Regions from separate parts of the Halobacillus shinanisalinarum genome, predicted to be linked through region 3. Evidence: riboswitches for the same ligand, from Rfam matches in the RefSeq annotation. Region 3 holds a riboswitch; each other region holds the start of a gene.
The links. A riboswitch is a leader RNA that binds a small molecule or an ion and turns the genes downstream of it on or off. The one in region 3 is predicted to bind thiamine pyrophosphate.
Positions count from the first base shown of each region.

Region 1: linked by a shared signal. The riboswitch ahead of MUO14_RS13760 (thiazole synthase) and the one ahead of thiC (phosphomethylpyrimidine synthase ThiC) in region 3 are both predicted to bind thiamine pyrophosphate.
Region 2: linked by a shared signal. The riboswitch ahead of MUO14_RS16800 (ABC transporter substrate-binding protein) and the one ahead of thiC (phosphomethylpyrimidine synthase ThiC) in region 3 are both predicted to bind thiamine pyrophosphate.
Region 4: linked by a shared signal. The riboswitch ahead of thiC (phosphomethylpyrimidine synthase ThiC) and the one ahead of thiC (phosphomethylpyrimidine synthase ThiC) in region 3 are both predicted to bind thiamine pyrophosphate.

Region 1 covers NZ_CP095074.1:2,739,234-2,743,272, forward strand. Annotated here, with positions in the region: gene MUO14_RS13740 (YceI family protein) at 1-225, opposite strand, end outside; gene MUO14_RS13745 (cell wall hydrolase) at 725-1,303, shown strand; gene MUO14_RS13750 (RDD family protein) at 1,354-1,764, opposite strand; gene MUO14_RS13755 (SDR family NAD(P)-dependent oxidoreductase) at 2,103-2,906, shown strand; TPP riboswitch at 2,979-3,083, shown strand; gene MUO14_RS13760 (thiazole synthase) at 3,172-3,957, shown strand; gene thiH (2-iminoacetate synthase ThiH) at 3,957-4,039, shown strand, end outside.
Region 2 covers NZ_CP095074.1:3,389,076-3,393,114, reverse strand. Annotated here, with positions in the region: gene MUO14_RS16810 (bifunctional metallophosphatase/5'-nucleotidase) at 1-295, shown strand, start outside; gene MUO14_RS16805 (3-oxoacyl-ACP reductase) at 1,235-1,996, opposite strand; gene MUO14_RS16800 (ABC transporter substrate-binding protein) at 1,986-2,906, opposite strand; TPP riboswitch at 3,036-3,141, opposite strand; gene MUO14_RS16795 (S8 family peptidase) at 3,632-4,039, opposite strand, start outside.
Region 3 covers NZ_CP095074.1:3,027,716-3,031,754, reverse strand. Annotated here, with positions in the region: gene thiC (phosphomethylpyrimidine synthase ThiC) at 1-1,320, opposite strand, end outside; TPP riboswitch at 1,460-1,574, opposite strand; gene xsc (sulfoacetaldehyde acetyltransferase) at 1,908-3,686, opposite strand; gene MUO14_RS15245 (LysR family transcriptional regulator) at 3,813-4,039, opposite strand, start outside.
Region 4 covers NZ_CP095074.1:4,567,544-4,571,582, reverse strand. Annotated here, with positions in the region: gene thiC (phosphomethylpyrimidine synthase ThiC) at 1-977, opposite strand, end outside; TPP riboswitch at 1,114-1,228, opposite strand; cobalamin riboswitch at 1,487-1,686, shown strand; gene MUO14_RS22655 (hypothetical protein) at 1,856-2,077, shown strand; gene mmgD (citrate synthase) at 2,155-3,273, shown strand; gene MUO14_RS22645 (bifunctional 2-methylcitrate dehydratase/aconitate hydratase) at 3,375-4,039, shown strand, end outside.

The DNA of each region.
Region 1 (4,039 bases), 290 kb from region 3:
TTCGAAAAAATCACCAGCTTTTAAATGTCCGTCACGGTCTTCATTACCTGTATCAATAGAAGTAACAGGAATTGTTACTTTAATGCTTGCTGATTCAAGGTCAGAAAGATCTCCATTGAAATCAACATCGAAATCTTGGAATTCCCCTTTAGCTTTGGAAACAACCATATGCTTGATCTGAAAGCCTAAACCACTGTGTACTTTGTCTAATGTTAGTGTTGACATTTTCATTCCTCCTAATTTATTGGATAATACCAATGTGCTTATATTTTTCTGTCTATTTTGGAGTTTATACCCCCTAATCACTTACCTTATGTAAGTAACTTTACAATACATGTTAAGCATCGTCAAGAAAAATATCTCGAATTCGAGCGAAAAGTTATTATCTTAAAAAGTTATCTAAACAATCTACTGTCAGTTAATATTCCTGTTGTTAGTTACTTTTAAACCTGCTTTGCGAACAACCTTTAGAAAGGTGTTTAAATGGCCCTCCATAAGTGTATTGAGTAAAAAATAATATACAATTCATAATAGAAAGTACATATACTGTCTGACTCTCGCTAAGGTATGAGTTTATATTATTGAAGGAGGTAAGAATTCTATCCATCTTTTTTAAAAAGCCCCCTTACCCATAACCATATGGAAACATTGGAAATAATTAATAATGATATCCTGTACAGACATGTGTTAACTTGTAAAAGATTAAACATCAAGGAGGTACATCATGATAGTAAAACGAATGATGATTGCATCTGTCGCAATCGCCTGTTCATTGACGTTTACAAGCCAAGTTTCAGCACAAAGTAGCACTCATACCGTTAAAAAGGGTGATTCTTTATATAAAATTGCAAATCAATACGGCATCCCTGTTCAGCAGCTTAAAGAAATGAATAACATCGATAGGAATGAAATTCATCCAGACGAGCAGCTGGATCTTCCTGTTCTGCCTAGTGAATCTGAAGAGGATTTGCTTGCTAGATTAGTAGAAGCAGAAGCTAAGGGAGAAGGCTATGATGGTAAAGTTGCAGTGGCCACTGTTGTCTTAAACAGGGTGTCTAGTGATAAGTATCCCGATTCTATATACGGTGTGATTTATGATGGGTACCAGTTCTCTCCTGTGTTGAATGGTACAATTAATCAGCCTGCAAGTGAAGAATCTAAACGTGCTGTTGAAGAGGCGTTGGGTTATCAGGGGTATGATCGTGAGTCCCTGTTTTTCTATAATCCTGATAAAGCGACTAGTGAGTTTTTGAGTGATCAAGAAGTGACAACAGTTATTGGCGATCATGTTTTTCTAAGATAGTTTTATAGAAAGCGAGCACGTTGATGTGCTCGCTTTTTTGATACCTTATTCTACACTTCGCCTGGTTTTGCTTCCGTTACATAAGTCCCTGCTATAAAGTCGTGAATGGAGCGGTTGTCTTCCCTAATTCCGACCATAAAGGCACTGACAATGAGGCCAATTCCTAATGTTAAGGCATACACGAGACCGCCTACGATCAACCGCATGAACATCGTCCCGACCCCAACGTTATTTCCATTAACCTTTATAATGCGTATCCCCATAATTCTTTTACCGACAATATATCCCTTCCATAAAACCGGCAGAAACAAAGAGTAAGGGAGGGTAATCCAGTTAGAGTAAGGACTGTCGAAATCCCACCCAAATAAAAGCACTCCTAGAAGGGCAATAGGAGTCATTACAATAATAGAATCTAAGATACCTGCTCCGAGGCGTTTCCAAAAACCTACTGAACGATACATGAAATCTTCCTTTCTAGTGAGTGTTCAAAAAGTTGCCAAATTAGAACGTCGACAAAGGTCGTCACTTTCTGTGACAAAGTCGACACTAGCACGTTCCTTGCGCGTCGCAAGAAGTTCGGGGCGCGGAAGTTTTGAGGACTACAGCGTATGTCTTTCATACGTGAGGACCGGAAAAACCGAGCAACGAAGAAGTTCGCCGTTTATCATTTGGTGACTTTTTGAACAACCTCTCCTAGTCACATAAGACTATTGTACGTACCCATGTTAATGTATGCAATGGTTTCAGTTATAAATAGAAAGGTTATGGTAAGACATAGATAAAAAGGAGGCTAGATCAAATGAGTAGTATTTATTCAAATGAAGCTCTTAAGGACGGACATATCATAATAACAGGGGCTACCGGCGGCATCGGTTATCAAACAGCAAAAGCTGTTGTGCAAGCGGGAGCTGATGTGACGATAACGGGACGAAGGGAGGAAAAGCTGAACGACCTTAAAGACGAATGTAAACGGTTGAATGACTCTGTAAAAGTATATGTTCACACTGCTGAACTTAATGACGAGGAAAATCGGAGACATTTAGTAGATGAAGCCATCCAAACAAATGGAGCTATTACTGGACTTGTCAACTCAGCCGGGGTGGTCGGGGGAAGCACACTCGATAACCTGACGGAAGACGATCTTCGTAACGTAATGGAGCTGAACTATTTTTCTACAGTGTTACTGACACAGCTTGTATATGAAAAAATGAAGGCTCAGAACGAGGGAGCGATTGTAAATCTATCCTCTTTATCAGGTTTGCGCGGGACGCATGCGAACATCGCCTATAGTGCTTCAAAATTTGCGGTGACTGGGTTCACTCAGTCGCTTGCAGTTGAGGCGATTGAACACAATATTCGGGTTAATGCTGTTTGCCCTGGCTATGTGGATACAGAAATGGGGCGGGAGTCGATTCGCTCCAAAGGCGAACGGAACAATCGTAGTTTTGAAGAGCAATTGAAGGTTGCAGAAGAAGGGATTCCTTCGGGGCGGATTTCTACTGCTGAAGAAGTAGCGAATACGATTGTGTTTTTATTAACTGAGACAGCTGGGAATATCATTGGAGAGTCTATGAAGATTTCTGGGGGAAGTGTGATGAGGTGAAAAAGAAAAGGTGGTTCACAAACTGGAAGAGTTTTGCTATCCTTTAAGATGAGGTTTCTGAAAATTGAATAAGAAAAGAGCTAGGGGTGCCATACATGTGGCTGAGAGGAAGAACATTTCCGACCCTTTGAACCTGACTTGGTTAGAACCAGCGTAGGGAAGCTTTCGAGGCTGAATGTAAACGTGTATTGCATAAAGTAAATCGAAGCTCACCCATAGCGCGGGTGAGCTTTTTTTAATGGCAATTTAACGAGGAGGAGATGTTATGAAGGATCCGTTAGTGATTGCAGGGAAAGAACTTGAAAGTCGTTTGTTTACAGGAACAGGGAAGTTTGCAGACCATAGTGTAATGCGGGAGGCAATTGAACAGTCTCATTCACAGGTTGTTACGGTTGCGATTAGGAGGGTGGATCTAGATGGTTCTGGCAAGCATATCGTTAATGATATCCCAGAGCAGGCAACGTTAATGCCGAATACTTCAGGAGCAAGGACGGCAGAAGAAGCGGTACGGATTGCACGACTTGGAAAGGCTAGCGGAATGGGGAATTGGGTCAAGATCGAAGTCATTTCCGATCAAAAATACCTTCTTCCCGATAATGAGGAGACGATTAAAGCGACGAAAATCTTGGTAGAGGAAGGGTTTGTTGTCCTAGATTATATGAGTCCTGACTTAATGGCAGCGAAGCGTATGGAAGAGGCCGGGGCTGCAGCGATCATGCCGCTAGGGTCTCCGATTGGCTCGAACCGGGGTATCCGGATGAAGGAAATGATTCGGATTATGATTGATGAAATTGATGTCCCAATTGTTATAGATGCAGGGATTGGCAAACCTTCCGAGGCAACGGAAGCGATGGAAATGGGTGCGGATGCTGTTCTTGTAAATACAGCGATTGCAACTGCGGAGGACCCTGTGGCTATGGCGAAGGCTTTTGATATGGCGGTTAGAGCTGGAAGAATGGCTTACATTTCAGGGCTTGGGCAATCGTCTCTTCAGGCAAAAGCCTCCTCACCATTAACGGGATTTTTAACTTCAACAGGAGGTGGTCAATAATGAGTTTCTATAACGTGTATGAAAAGCTGAAAGATCAACCGTTTAAGTCATTATTTGATGAGATAACAGCAAGTGATGTTGA
Region 2 (4,039 bases), 360 kb from region 3:
TGTTGTCTATGATCCTTCACAGCCAGATGGAGAACGCGTGACTTCCATTGAGCTGACTGACGGCACACCTGTTTATACGAATGGTGAGTTTTCCGATCAGACGTTTACGGTTGTGACGAACAACTTCCTATCTACCGGCGAAGGTGATGGCTATACGACTTTTGGTGAAGTAGAATGGACGTCACATCCTGACTTTCAGCGGGAGTTGTTTGCTGATTACTTGCGTGAGAAGCAAGCGAATGGCGAGACAATTGTTCCGGCTGAAGCGTTTGACGGTCGTTTGATTCAAGAGTAATAGAGAATTGGCTACGCCAGCAGAATGTGGGGATTCTGCTGGCTTTTTCTATGTATTGGAGTAATGAGATTACAATTCCAGAAGTTTGTGTGTATGACAAAAAGTCGAAAATACACGTCCCGATTTTAATTCGGGAACAATCATGAGAGGAAGTTAACCTCTTTGTTTGAAAGTATGAGTATTACAGGGAAAGACCAGCAGATTCCATGATTCTGCTGGCTTTTTTGTGTGTGAGTAAATGGTCACCCTTGCCCATCAGAGATAACAGATACTGAGTATTTTGAGCGGCCCGATCACATTAATCTCTGGGTGACGCAGTGCATATAGCAGAGCGAACGTATCATCAACACCTGAATCAGATAAATATAAGAACGTTCATATTTTCCCCTCCGTCCTTAATAATCTCCTCATTTATTAACGGTTAAAAAGAAAACAAGGTCCTTTTAATTATAATCAGCTAATTTTTTCGTGGTGACTTGCATAAGAAGCACTGGAATACCGAAATAGAATAGTTTTTACTTATTAGCGAATACTCTAATTAAGATTTGAATCAAGGAGGTTTTCATATGAAGAATGACTACAAGTTAGCAACTCTCTCAGAGACTGAACGAGAAAAATCAGAAAATCTTGAAAAGGAATTCGGAAAAGTTCTTATCGTTTGGGAAGGGAAAAGATAAGCCTGTATGTGAGTCACCTTTCTACTGAGAGGTGCCTCTTTTCTTAAGAAAAATCAAATCATTGGAAGCTAATGACTGTAACAGATAGTTACATAATTACATGAAGATCGGGAGTTATATTTCTGAGATAGGTCGCTATATTTTTGAGACAGGACGTTATGTCACCTCGTGAGGCTGCTATTATAATAAAAACTAGCACTAGACCTGTCCACGATTCTTTATTGAGCTTGGCTGCAGACGCCATACCGTAGCTTTAAGATGATTAATCCATGACCAAGCCACCATCAACGACTAAGTTTTGCCCGGTAACGGCACGACTCCACGACGAAGCGAAAAATAATGTAGCATCAGCTAATTCTTCGGGGGTTGTCACCCGTTTTAGCGGTGTATTTTCACTAATCATATCGAACACTTCATCAGGAGTCGATGCACTTGCATCCGTTTTTTGCAATAACCCGCCCGAAACCATATTTACCGTAATACCGTGAGCTCCCATATCGCGAGCCATGTTTCTAGTAAAACCGAGTAATGCCGCCTTACTTGTATTATAATCATGATAAGGGACCACAGGGTTTTGAAATAGATTGGTACCGATGTTTATAATTCTTCCAAAGTTCAGCCCACGCATTCCTTCAGTAGCAGTTTGTGTTGTGTGTAACGCTGCTTTCACACTCCCCTCTAATTGGGTTTGATACTCTTCCCAGGTTACCGTTTCCGCGGTCTTCCTGTTCACGGCATCAAATTTAAAGTTAACAAGAGCATTATTAATCACAGTGGTAACGGCTTGGCCATAATGCCTTTCTGCTTGATCAAACATCGCTTGAACTTGATCTTTATCGAGGATATTTGCTTGAATAGCCCTAGCACGATCGCCAATACTTTCAACTACTTCCTGTGCTTTCCTTTCACTTTGATTGTAGTTAACGATAACTCTTGCTCCTTCTCGTCCGAAGGCTTTGGCTATTTCCGCTCCTAATCCTCGGCTTGCCCCAGTGACGAGTACAACTTGATCTTTAATTTCCATTGTCATTTCCTCCTTTATTATGCACGAATTCATTAGTCCAATATTCCTGAGGGTCTATTGAATAATCAGTCAGTTTTGTTTTATTCAGCCATTTTTGTAAATCGTCAAAATAAGCGACCGGCACTGAAAAATCTGTTGTGAAGTATGATAAAGTTGCGTCTAAAATAGCAGCTTCAATATGATCCTTCCGGTTTCCAGTAAATTGATAATAAACCACCTTTGCTTCCTCAGGTTTGTTTTCTATAAACTCAATGCTTCTCTTCAAAACTTCCAAGAACTTATCAATCCCTTGTCTGCGTTTGTCTAAAATTTCTCGTGAAGTAATTAAAATTAAATGCCCACCTGCAGGCAGTCCCCATTCTTTTAGTGAAAAGAATCTTGGTTCATATCCCCGTTCACTTGCTTCAATAACTTCATGATGCTGTTGTACAGAAAAAGCTATATCCGCTTCATCGTGAATTAAAGCATCTGTATGATAAAACCCCTTGTTAACTGGAGTTACGTCACTGACATTACAATGTGCTCCATCAGCCTCGATCAGTGCTTTCACAAAGGATAATCCTGTTGGTCCCGGAGCACTTGGATAGGTTAGTCTCTTCCCAAGCATATCTTTTGGTCTTGTGATTCCTTTATTTTCGAGTGACATGACTCCACTATCAGATTTTAAAAATCTTGAGAACCCAATGACGTCCTTTTGTTTTAGCCGATCCTGTACTAGGTGAAGAGGTTCTGTAACAGCCATGTCCATACGTCCTTTGTAAATTTCATCCATCGCATCAAAGTGTTCCACAGGTTCTATCATCTCCACATCCAGATCAGCTTCTTTAAACCACCCTTTTTCTACCCCAATCAAAAAGGGAAGGTGGTTCGGGTTTAGAAACCATTCCAGGCCAAATCTGAGTTTTTCCATATCATCATCCTCCCATTGAAAATATTTTCTAATGCTCCAGTCATTTCTGTTGTAAGAAACGTTTCCATAATAAAAAAACAGCACCACATGTAAGTGATCCTGTTATTCCCCATTAATCAACGATGATTAATGCTAACAACATCACTTCCCTTCGCTGGTATTAACCAGATCAGGTTCAGAGGGTCAAAGAAATATCATTTCTTTTCTCAGCCATATGGCTCCCCTAGTGAATAGCATTCTTATATTATTTTCTAGAGTTTAACACACAAAGTTAGCCTTGTCTTCTGACATTTAAAATTGGATATCCATTTGTCAGTTAGAGTTCAGAAATATACGTAAGTGGAATAATTTTTGCTTTTTAACGAATACTCTAAGTAAGAATTTAGATTGGAGGTTTTCATATGAAGAATGACTACAAGTTAGCAACTCTCTCAGAGACTGAACGACAAAAAATAGAAAACCTTGAAAAGGAATTTGGAAAAGTCCTAATCGCTTGGGAAGGAAAAAGATAAACCAACTTTCGTATCCCACAAGGCGGAACTTTGTCACCAGCTTCCTTTAGATTCAGGTCACCCTGACACCCTTGTTTTTGGCTAACGGCTACAACGACCCTCACCGCTCGGGACTTGAATCTTACACCCATGCCCGGCATACAAAATAAAACCGTCTCGGGCATATGCTCGAGACGGTTTTCATCCAAATAGACGATAAATATTTGTCGTCTATTATCTTAGAGACTTATGTTTCGGCCCCTTTTTAGTCTTACTGTCCGTCAATTCAAATGCACGATCTACGGCCGCATAAGCATTTACATAGCCGGTACCGACTTCCCATGCTTCATATCCTGGCATGTCCGTAGTAGTTTCTGTCAAGATTTCAAATACTTCGTCAGGGGACAGTGTCGGGTTGGCCTCAAGCATCAACATGACTATACCCGCAACGTGCGGGGTGGCCATGGAGGTTCCACTTAACGTAGTATAATACGGCAGAAAAGCTGTGGGTATATTTTCTGCATCGGTGGTCGTGTTAAGTACACCCACCGGTGACAGAGTTCTAGTTGACACGATATTTAAACCTGGTGCTGTTACGTCTGGCCGATTGAAATACGTATATGTTTCACCTTCGCTAGTAAA
Region 3 (4,039 bases):
CGCAGAAGTAATGTGATCATAACCAGGAGCTACATCCGTTGTAAGTGGTCCAAGTGTATAAAAGGGGGCTTCCTGACACACTTCTAATTGTTTGTCCATGTTTTCTTTAATAAGATGCATGGGCACATGGCCTGGTCCTTCAACCATCACCTGTACATCGTACTCCCATGCGATTTTTGTCAGCTCTCCCAGAGTTTCTAGTTCAGCAAACTGGGCTTCATCATTTGCATCCGCAATGGACCCAGGACGTAACCCATCCCCCAGGGAGAAGGAGATATCGTAGGCTTTCATAATTTCACAAATCTCTTCAAAATGAGTATACAAAAAGCTTTCTTGGTGGTGATACAAGCACCACTGTGCCATGATCGATCCACCACGAGAAACAATACCCGTTAAACGTTCTGCTGTTAGTGGCACATATCGCAAAAGAACACCTGCATGGATCGTGAAGTAGTCCACACCTTGCTCTGCTTGTTCGATCAACGTATCACGATAAATCTCCCACGTCAGGTCCTCAGCAACACCATTGACTTTTTCTAATGCTTGATAAATGGGGACAGTACCAACCGGAACGGATGAGTTTCGAATGATCCATTCTCGAGTTGTGTGAATGTCTTTCCCCGTTGATAGGTCCATGATATTATCTGCGCCCCAACGTGTGGCCCAAGTCATTTTTTCAACTTCCTGTTCAATAGAGGATGAAACAGCTGAATTTCCAATATTCGCGTTAATTTTGACGTGGAAATTACGACCTATAATCATAGGTTCGATCTCTGGGTGATTAATATTAGATGGGATTATTGCACGGCCTTTTGCCACTTCATCTCGGACAAACTCCGGATCCATACTTTCCCTTATTGCGATAAACTCTATTTCAGGAGTAATCGTTCCCTGTTTAGCATAATGAAGTTGCGAGACATTTTTCCCCTTTTTGGCACGTAATGGTTTACGATTTAATCCAGGGAATACTTTATCGTTTGCACGAGGATCATTTTCCTTATACCCATTATCTTCAGGTTGGATTTCGCGGTTTTCATATTGTTCCACATCGCCTCGTTCTTGAATCCATACACTTCGAAGGGCTGGAAGGCCTTTGGTAATATTAACGGAATAATTCGGGTCTGTATAAGGACCACTTGTATCATACACACGCAATGGAGGATTTTCCTCTTCCCCAAAAGTACCTGTTGTTGGACTTAACTCGATTTCACGCATGGGGACTTTTATGTCGGTTCTTGAACCTGGCACATATACTTTTTGACTTCCTGAAAAACTAGACATGATGGAAATGTTTTTTTTGTTTAATGAAGATGGTGACATAATAAATCTCTCCTTTTTTTGGTATAAAGGACGAGACAGACTACACCAAGTGGAAAAGCTTATTGAAGCACATAAAAAAGCCGGGTCCATAATAAATGGTTGGACCCGGCTAATATGTATACAGAAGTTGTGTTAGCAATGATGATTGTTCTAACTTCCCTACGCTGGCATAATCCAGATCAGGTCCAAAGAGTCAAGAAACTTCAACGCGTTTCCTTCTCAGCCCAGCTTATTGGGCTCCCCTAGTTATTTCTATTCAATTTGACTACAGTATATATGAATCTTGAAAAAAATCCAATACCTAACTTGAGAATAATCTTTTCAACTCAACAAAATACAGTATTCATTTTTAGATTCCTCACCGATACTCATGCGTAAACTATCATGCTTGTTCCCGAACTCGTAATTTACCTATTATCCCTCCATGAACTTTAACATAGGGCTAGCTATGAAGTACCTGCAAAATAGACGAGAACGGTCAGATGAGCACAAACTTAGTACTTATGCAATGGGTTGCCCCCCCTGTTTAAACAGGGAGCAACTTGTTCAATGTCAGTTGAATACGTTATGCTCTTTAGCCTATAATACTATTCTTTTCCCCAACTTTCAAAATCTAGATGCTTATATTTAGCAAGGTAACGCGTTGGCATTTTCAGTGCATCTTTTCTAAACGGTGGTGCCAGTTGTGTTCCGTCTACTTGAATGTCAATAACGGTTGGCTTTTTGGATTTTATAGCCTCGGCTATTACTGGTCCGACATCTTCTGGCTTATCTACTCTGTACCCTTGCGCACCCATTGACCTAGCCACTTCGGCAAAATCAGGGGAATCAATATCTGCACCGACAAAGCGATTATCATAGTAATCTACTTGGTTCTTCTTCTCCGCACACCATGCGTTGTTATTAAACACACAGGCAACGACCGGAATATTCTGCTCTACTGCTGTACTAACTTCGTGGAGACTCATGCCCCATGCACCATCACCGACAATGGCCACCGCGGGACTATTCGGATCACCTAATTGCGCCCCCAATGCCGCCGGATAAGCAAATCCTGTATTACCAAATGTAAGTGCCGCAATATGTTTTCTTCCTTGGTTGAATTTCAAATAGGCATTGGCTGTGGATGAAACGTTTCCGATATCTGATGAGATCATCGTTCCTTCAGGTACTGCTCTCGTTAACTCTAGCAAGGCGCGGCGAGGGTTGATAGGATTTCCGTCTTCCATTGCGAGGGATACGAGTTCTTCTTCCCATTTTTCTCTTTCATGTGTGACTTCTTGTAACCGATCTTGGTTTTGTACCGGATTAGGGGCTTCCTCCTGCAATCGTTTGACGAGCTCGTCACATGCTGATTTAGCATCTGCAATTAAACCGACCTCAATCGGATGTGTACGTGCTATATTTCGAGGGTTAATATCAACCTGAATAATCTTGGCGTCTTCAGGAAAATAATCAATGTCATAACAAGGTAATGTTCCAAACACCGATAACCTTGTGCCGATGGCGAGTACGACGTCTGCTTTTTTCAACGTATTCATGGCAGCTTTTGACCCCATATATCCAATTGGCCCAACAGCTAATGGGTGGTTATCCGGGAAGGCATCGTTATGCATGTAGGAAACCGCCACAGGGGCTGTTAAATGTTCGGCAATTTCTTTGACTGTATCAATCCCATCAGAATCTACAGTTCCTCGACCGGAGATAATGACCGGATACTCTGCGTTTTTAAGCAGTTCAACCGCGTTATCCAACTGGGCCGGATCACCGCTTCCACGAGAATCCACACGATATTGATAAGGTTCCAAAATTTGATCTTCTAATTCACCGTAAAAATAATCACGGGGGATATCGAATAGTACTGGCCCTCGTTCGGCATATGCAATTCTAAATGCTGTACGCAGGCAATCAGCTACGCGGCTGACGTGGGTTACCTGAACCGTTTCCTTCGTAATGTCCTCAAACACAGAGACCTGATTGCATTCTTGGAAACCATCCCATCCAACTGTCGGCGTACCTGCAGATGGTGAAATTACGACCATAGGGGTGTGTGCCTGATTCGCTGCTGCCACAGAAGTTACCATATTTGTAATCCCCGGTCCATTCTGACCAACTACTACACCTGCTACTCCTGTTACACGAGTATAGGCATCAGCCATATGTGCGGTTGTTTGTTCATGACGTACCGGCAGGAACCGAATATCGGCAGTAGGTAATAGATCAAGCATATCCATAAACGCCGACCCCAAAATTCCATAAACCTCTTTTACTCCTTCAGCCACTAGGGTTTCTACAATCGCTTCACTTGGCGTCATTTTAACCTTTTTCCCTCTCAGTTGCTTCACTTCGGACTCTACTTTTGCCATACGAAATTCCTCCTAAATTAATTATATATATTTATTCCCCTGTCTAGCATACTGGGGATTCTAACGTTAATTTTTTATCTAAAGGTTTAATAGAATGAAGAAATAATTCTGCTGTAGACTTCAACACTACATCCCGATGATAGACGTCAAAGGATATTCTTTTCTAAACTCCCCTAAAATTTGCGGAAGAATATTCTCACCAATGGTTAGGCTGCAGGCGATTTTTAGGTCACCATAAACTTGATCAGACATGCTCATAATTTCCTTTTCAGCTGTTTCGCTTATCTTGATGATTTCTTTAGCATAACGATAAGGAACATTGGCAGCCTGTGTTAGTTGAACCTGTTTCGTCG
Region 4 (4,039 bases), 1.5 Mb from region 3:
AAGCACCACTGGGCCATGATCGACCCGCCCCGGGATACAATTCCAGTTAAACGCTCTGCTGTCAGCGGGACATATCTTAATAGAACGCCTGCATGGATCGTGAAGTAATCCACCCCCTGCTCGGCTTGTTCAATCAACGTATCACGGTAAACCTCCCACGTCAGATCCTCGGCAACGCCATTTACTTTCTCTAGTGCCTGATAAATAGGAACGGTCCCCACCGGTACTGAAGAGTTTCGAATAATCCACTCTCGAGTTGTGTGAATGTCTTTCCCCGTTGATAAGTCCATAATATTATCTGCACCCCAACGTGTAGCCCAGGTCATCTTTTCCACTTCTTGTTCGATAGAGGAGGAAACAGCAGAATTGCCAATGTTCGCATTAATTTTGACGTGGAAATGACGACCGATAATCATAGGTTCTATCTCTGGGTGATTAATATTAGCAGGAATAATTGCACGACCCTTTGCCACTTCATCTCTGACAAACTCCGGATCCATATTTTCCCTAATTGCGATAAACTCCATTTCGGGAGTAATCATTCCCTGTTTAGCATAATGAAGCTGCGAGACATTTTTCCCTTTTGTAGCGCGTAATGGTTTACGGTTTAATCCAGGAAACACCTTATCGTTTGCACGAGGGTCATTCTCATCCTTGTACCCATTATCTTCAGGCTTTATTTCGCGGCTTTCATATTCTTCAACATCGCCCCGTTCTTGAATCCATACACGGCGAGTGGCTGGAACACCCTTGGTAATATCAACGGAGTAATTTGGATCTGTATAAGGACCGCTTGTGTCATACACACGTACTGGAGGATTTTCCTCTTCTCCAAACGTCCCTGATGTTGGACTTAATCCAATTTCACGCATGGGAACCTTAATACCAGGTCTTGATCCTGTTACATATACTTTTTTACTTCCTGAAAAATTAGACATGATGGAAATGTTTCTTTCGTTTAATGAACTCGTTGACATCATAAATCTCTCCTTTTTTAAAATGTAAAGGACGAGATAAGGAACAATAGAGAGGAGAAAGCATACAGAAGTACATAAAAAAGCCAGGCCATAAAAATATGGACCCGGCTAATATGTATGCAGAAGTAGGATTGCATTGATGATTGGTTAACTTCCCCACGCTGGTATGATCCAGATCAGGTCCCAAGAGTCAAGAAGCTTCAACGCGCTTCTCTCTCAGTCCAAACTATTGGACTCCCCTAGTTATTTCTATTCAATTTGATTACAGTATATATGATTCTTGAGGAAAAACAAACCTTAAATTGAAAATATATCTTACCTGACTCATCCATTCTCTAAAATAAAAGAAATCTTTTCAGCATCAACATTCCATCCAAAATCAATCCACATACTGAGAATATGAGGTTTTAGATGATGCCTATGTTTTGAATGACGTTCCAAAAAATAATTGGAAGACACTTTCAGCTATTGTTAATTTTCCAAATACTTGATATATTTAAGAAGACAATTGTATAGGTGTAGAAATAGGTGCAGGTAAATGTATTCATTTATCTGCTTAAAAGGGAAGTTCGGTTAGAACCCGACGCTGTCCCGCAACTGTATTTAGGAGCAATTCGAATAAACCACTGTTTTCATGGAACATGGAAATGGGAAGGTTCGAGGAGCGATGATCATAAGCCAGGAGACCTGCCTGTTTTTAGCGAACACTAAAACCTACGCGGATAGGAGGTGTTAAGGGCGAGAATAGCAGGAATGCTACATGGTTTGTTTTCATTACCATGTATTATTTGATGGATACGCAGCTTAACAACTTCTTTTGGAAGTTGTTTTTTTATGGTTAAAAATTCTAGTGATAAACATGCTTGAGGAGGTACCCTTTGTTTGGTTCAGTCGAGTATTATTGCCAATTATTTAAAGCTGGTATTATGAACAATTTCATTGCAGATCACAGCTGTTCATTGCGTACTAAATATTCACAATTAAGAGCTGACGTTATGAAACGAGAATATAAATATGAGAAAAAAGAAGTACACTTACAAAATCTCGAAAAGGCCTATGAAAAAATATATGCAGAGATTTTTGGAGCCCTGCAAAAATAAGAACGACTCATAGAAAGGGAAAAGTTCCCTGTATTTTGTAAGCGGTTTCCTTAATGTTGACATTATTAGGAGGGTCATTGATGGCAGAACAAACTGTGTATAAACCTGGTTTAGACGGAGTTATTGCTGCAGAAACAGGTATTTCTTATTTGGATGTAGAAGCAGAAGAAATTGTGATCAGAGGGTATGAATTAATCGAGCTGGCGGAGAAAAAGCAATACTTGGATTTGGTCCATCTTTTGTTACAAGGTTCATTACCTAAAGATAGCGACCGAGCATCGCTTCAGAAAGAATTAAAGCAAGAATATAGTCTCCCTCCCAAATTCTTTAGGCTGTTTGAGCAACTTCCGAAAAAAACGCACCCCATGGATGCATTACGTACGGGAATTTCAGCGCTTTCAGGATATGATGAGAGGTTAAACGAGCGTAATGAAGAAGAAAATTTAAAGAAAGCGATGCTTCTTTTAGCAAAAATCCCAAATATCGTTGCAAACAGTTACCATATTCTCCATGGTCAAAAGCCAGTGAAGCCTAAGCAAGACTTACCTTATAGTGATAACTTTTTATATATGATTACTGGAAAAAAACCGACTGCACGTGAAGCAGCTATTTTTGATCAGTCATTGATGGTCTACAGTGAACATGAAATGCCGAACTCCACCTTTGCTGCACGAGTCATCGCCTCCACAAATGCTGATATTTACGGGGCTCTAACTGGAGCCGTGGCATCGCTGAAAGGAAACTTACATGGGGGTGCCAATGAGGCTGTCATGTATATGCTACTGGAAGGAGAAACGATCGAAGGTTTCCGTTACCTGCTCTATAAGAAGCTGAAAAACAAAGAAAAAGTCATGGGTTTCGGGCACCGAGTTTACATGAAGAAAATGGATCCAAGGGCTGCATTAATGAAAGAGGCTTTACGTGAGCTTGCCGAGGAAAAAGGTCGCATGGATTTATTCGAGATGTGTGAAGCAGGAGAAACCCTCATACGTGAAGAAAAAGGATTATATCCAAATCTTGATTATTACGCAGCCCCTGTTTATTATTTGCTTGGTATTCCAATCGAACTGTATACGCCCATTTTCTACGCATCGCGTACGTTAGGTTTATGTGCTCACATCTTTGAACAACATTCCAATAATAAATTGTTCAGGCCTCGCGTACATTACACAGGACCACGTGGGCTTCATCCTTAAAAAAAGCGATAGTGAGCTTACATGAGTTTTTCTTTCTCTCCGGTCGGCTAAGACCGACCGAGGAGTCTTTACATATTCTTAAAAAAGAGGTGGAACATGTTATGACAGAAGTGAAAATGAACACAGTTCAATCAACAGATCAAGTAGTAGAACAAATTGCCGATTATGCGGTCAATGGAACGATTTCGAGTAAGGAAGCGCTGGAAACAGCACGTTATGTATTAATGGATACCTTGGGGTGTGGCTTACTGGCGCTTCGTTACCCAGAATGCACCAAACACCTTGGCCCTATTGTACCCGGAACGATCGTTCCAAACGGCGTTCAAGTTCCTGGGACACAGTATAAACTAGATCCCGTCCATGCGGCGTTCAATATTGGATGTATGATTCGCTGGCTGGATTACAATGATACGTGGCTTGCAGCCGAATGGGGTCACCCTTCTGATAACCTCGGAGGTATTTTAGCTGTGGCCGACTACCTAAGCCGTGAGCGTATCGCCGAAGCCAAGGTGCCTCTTACGATGGACACTGTTTTGGAGTACATCGTAAAAGCGCACGAAATACAAGGCATTCTTGCTTTGGAAAACAGTTTGAACCGCCAGGGCTTAGATCATGTTCTGTATGTAAAAGTAGCGACAACCGCTGTTGTTACGGCGATGTTAGGGGGAAGCAAAGAAGACGTTGTCAACGCGGTTTCCCAAGCGTGGATTGATAATTCCAGCCTTCGAACGTATCGCCACGCACCAAACACAGGTTCAAGAAAATC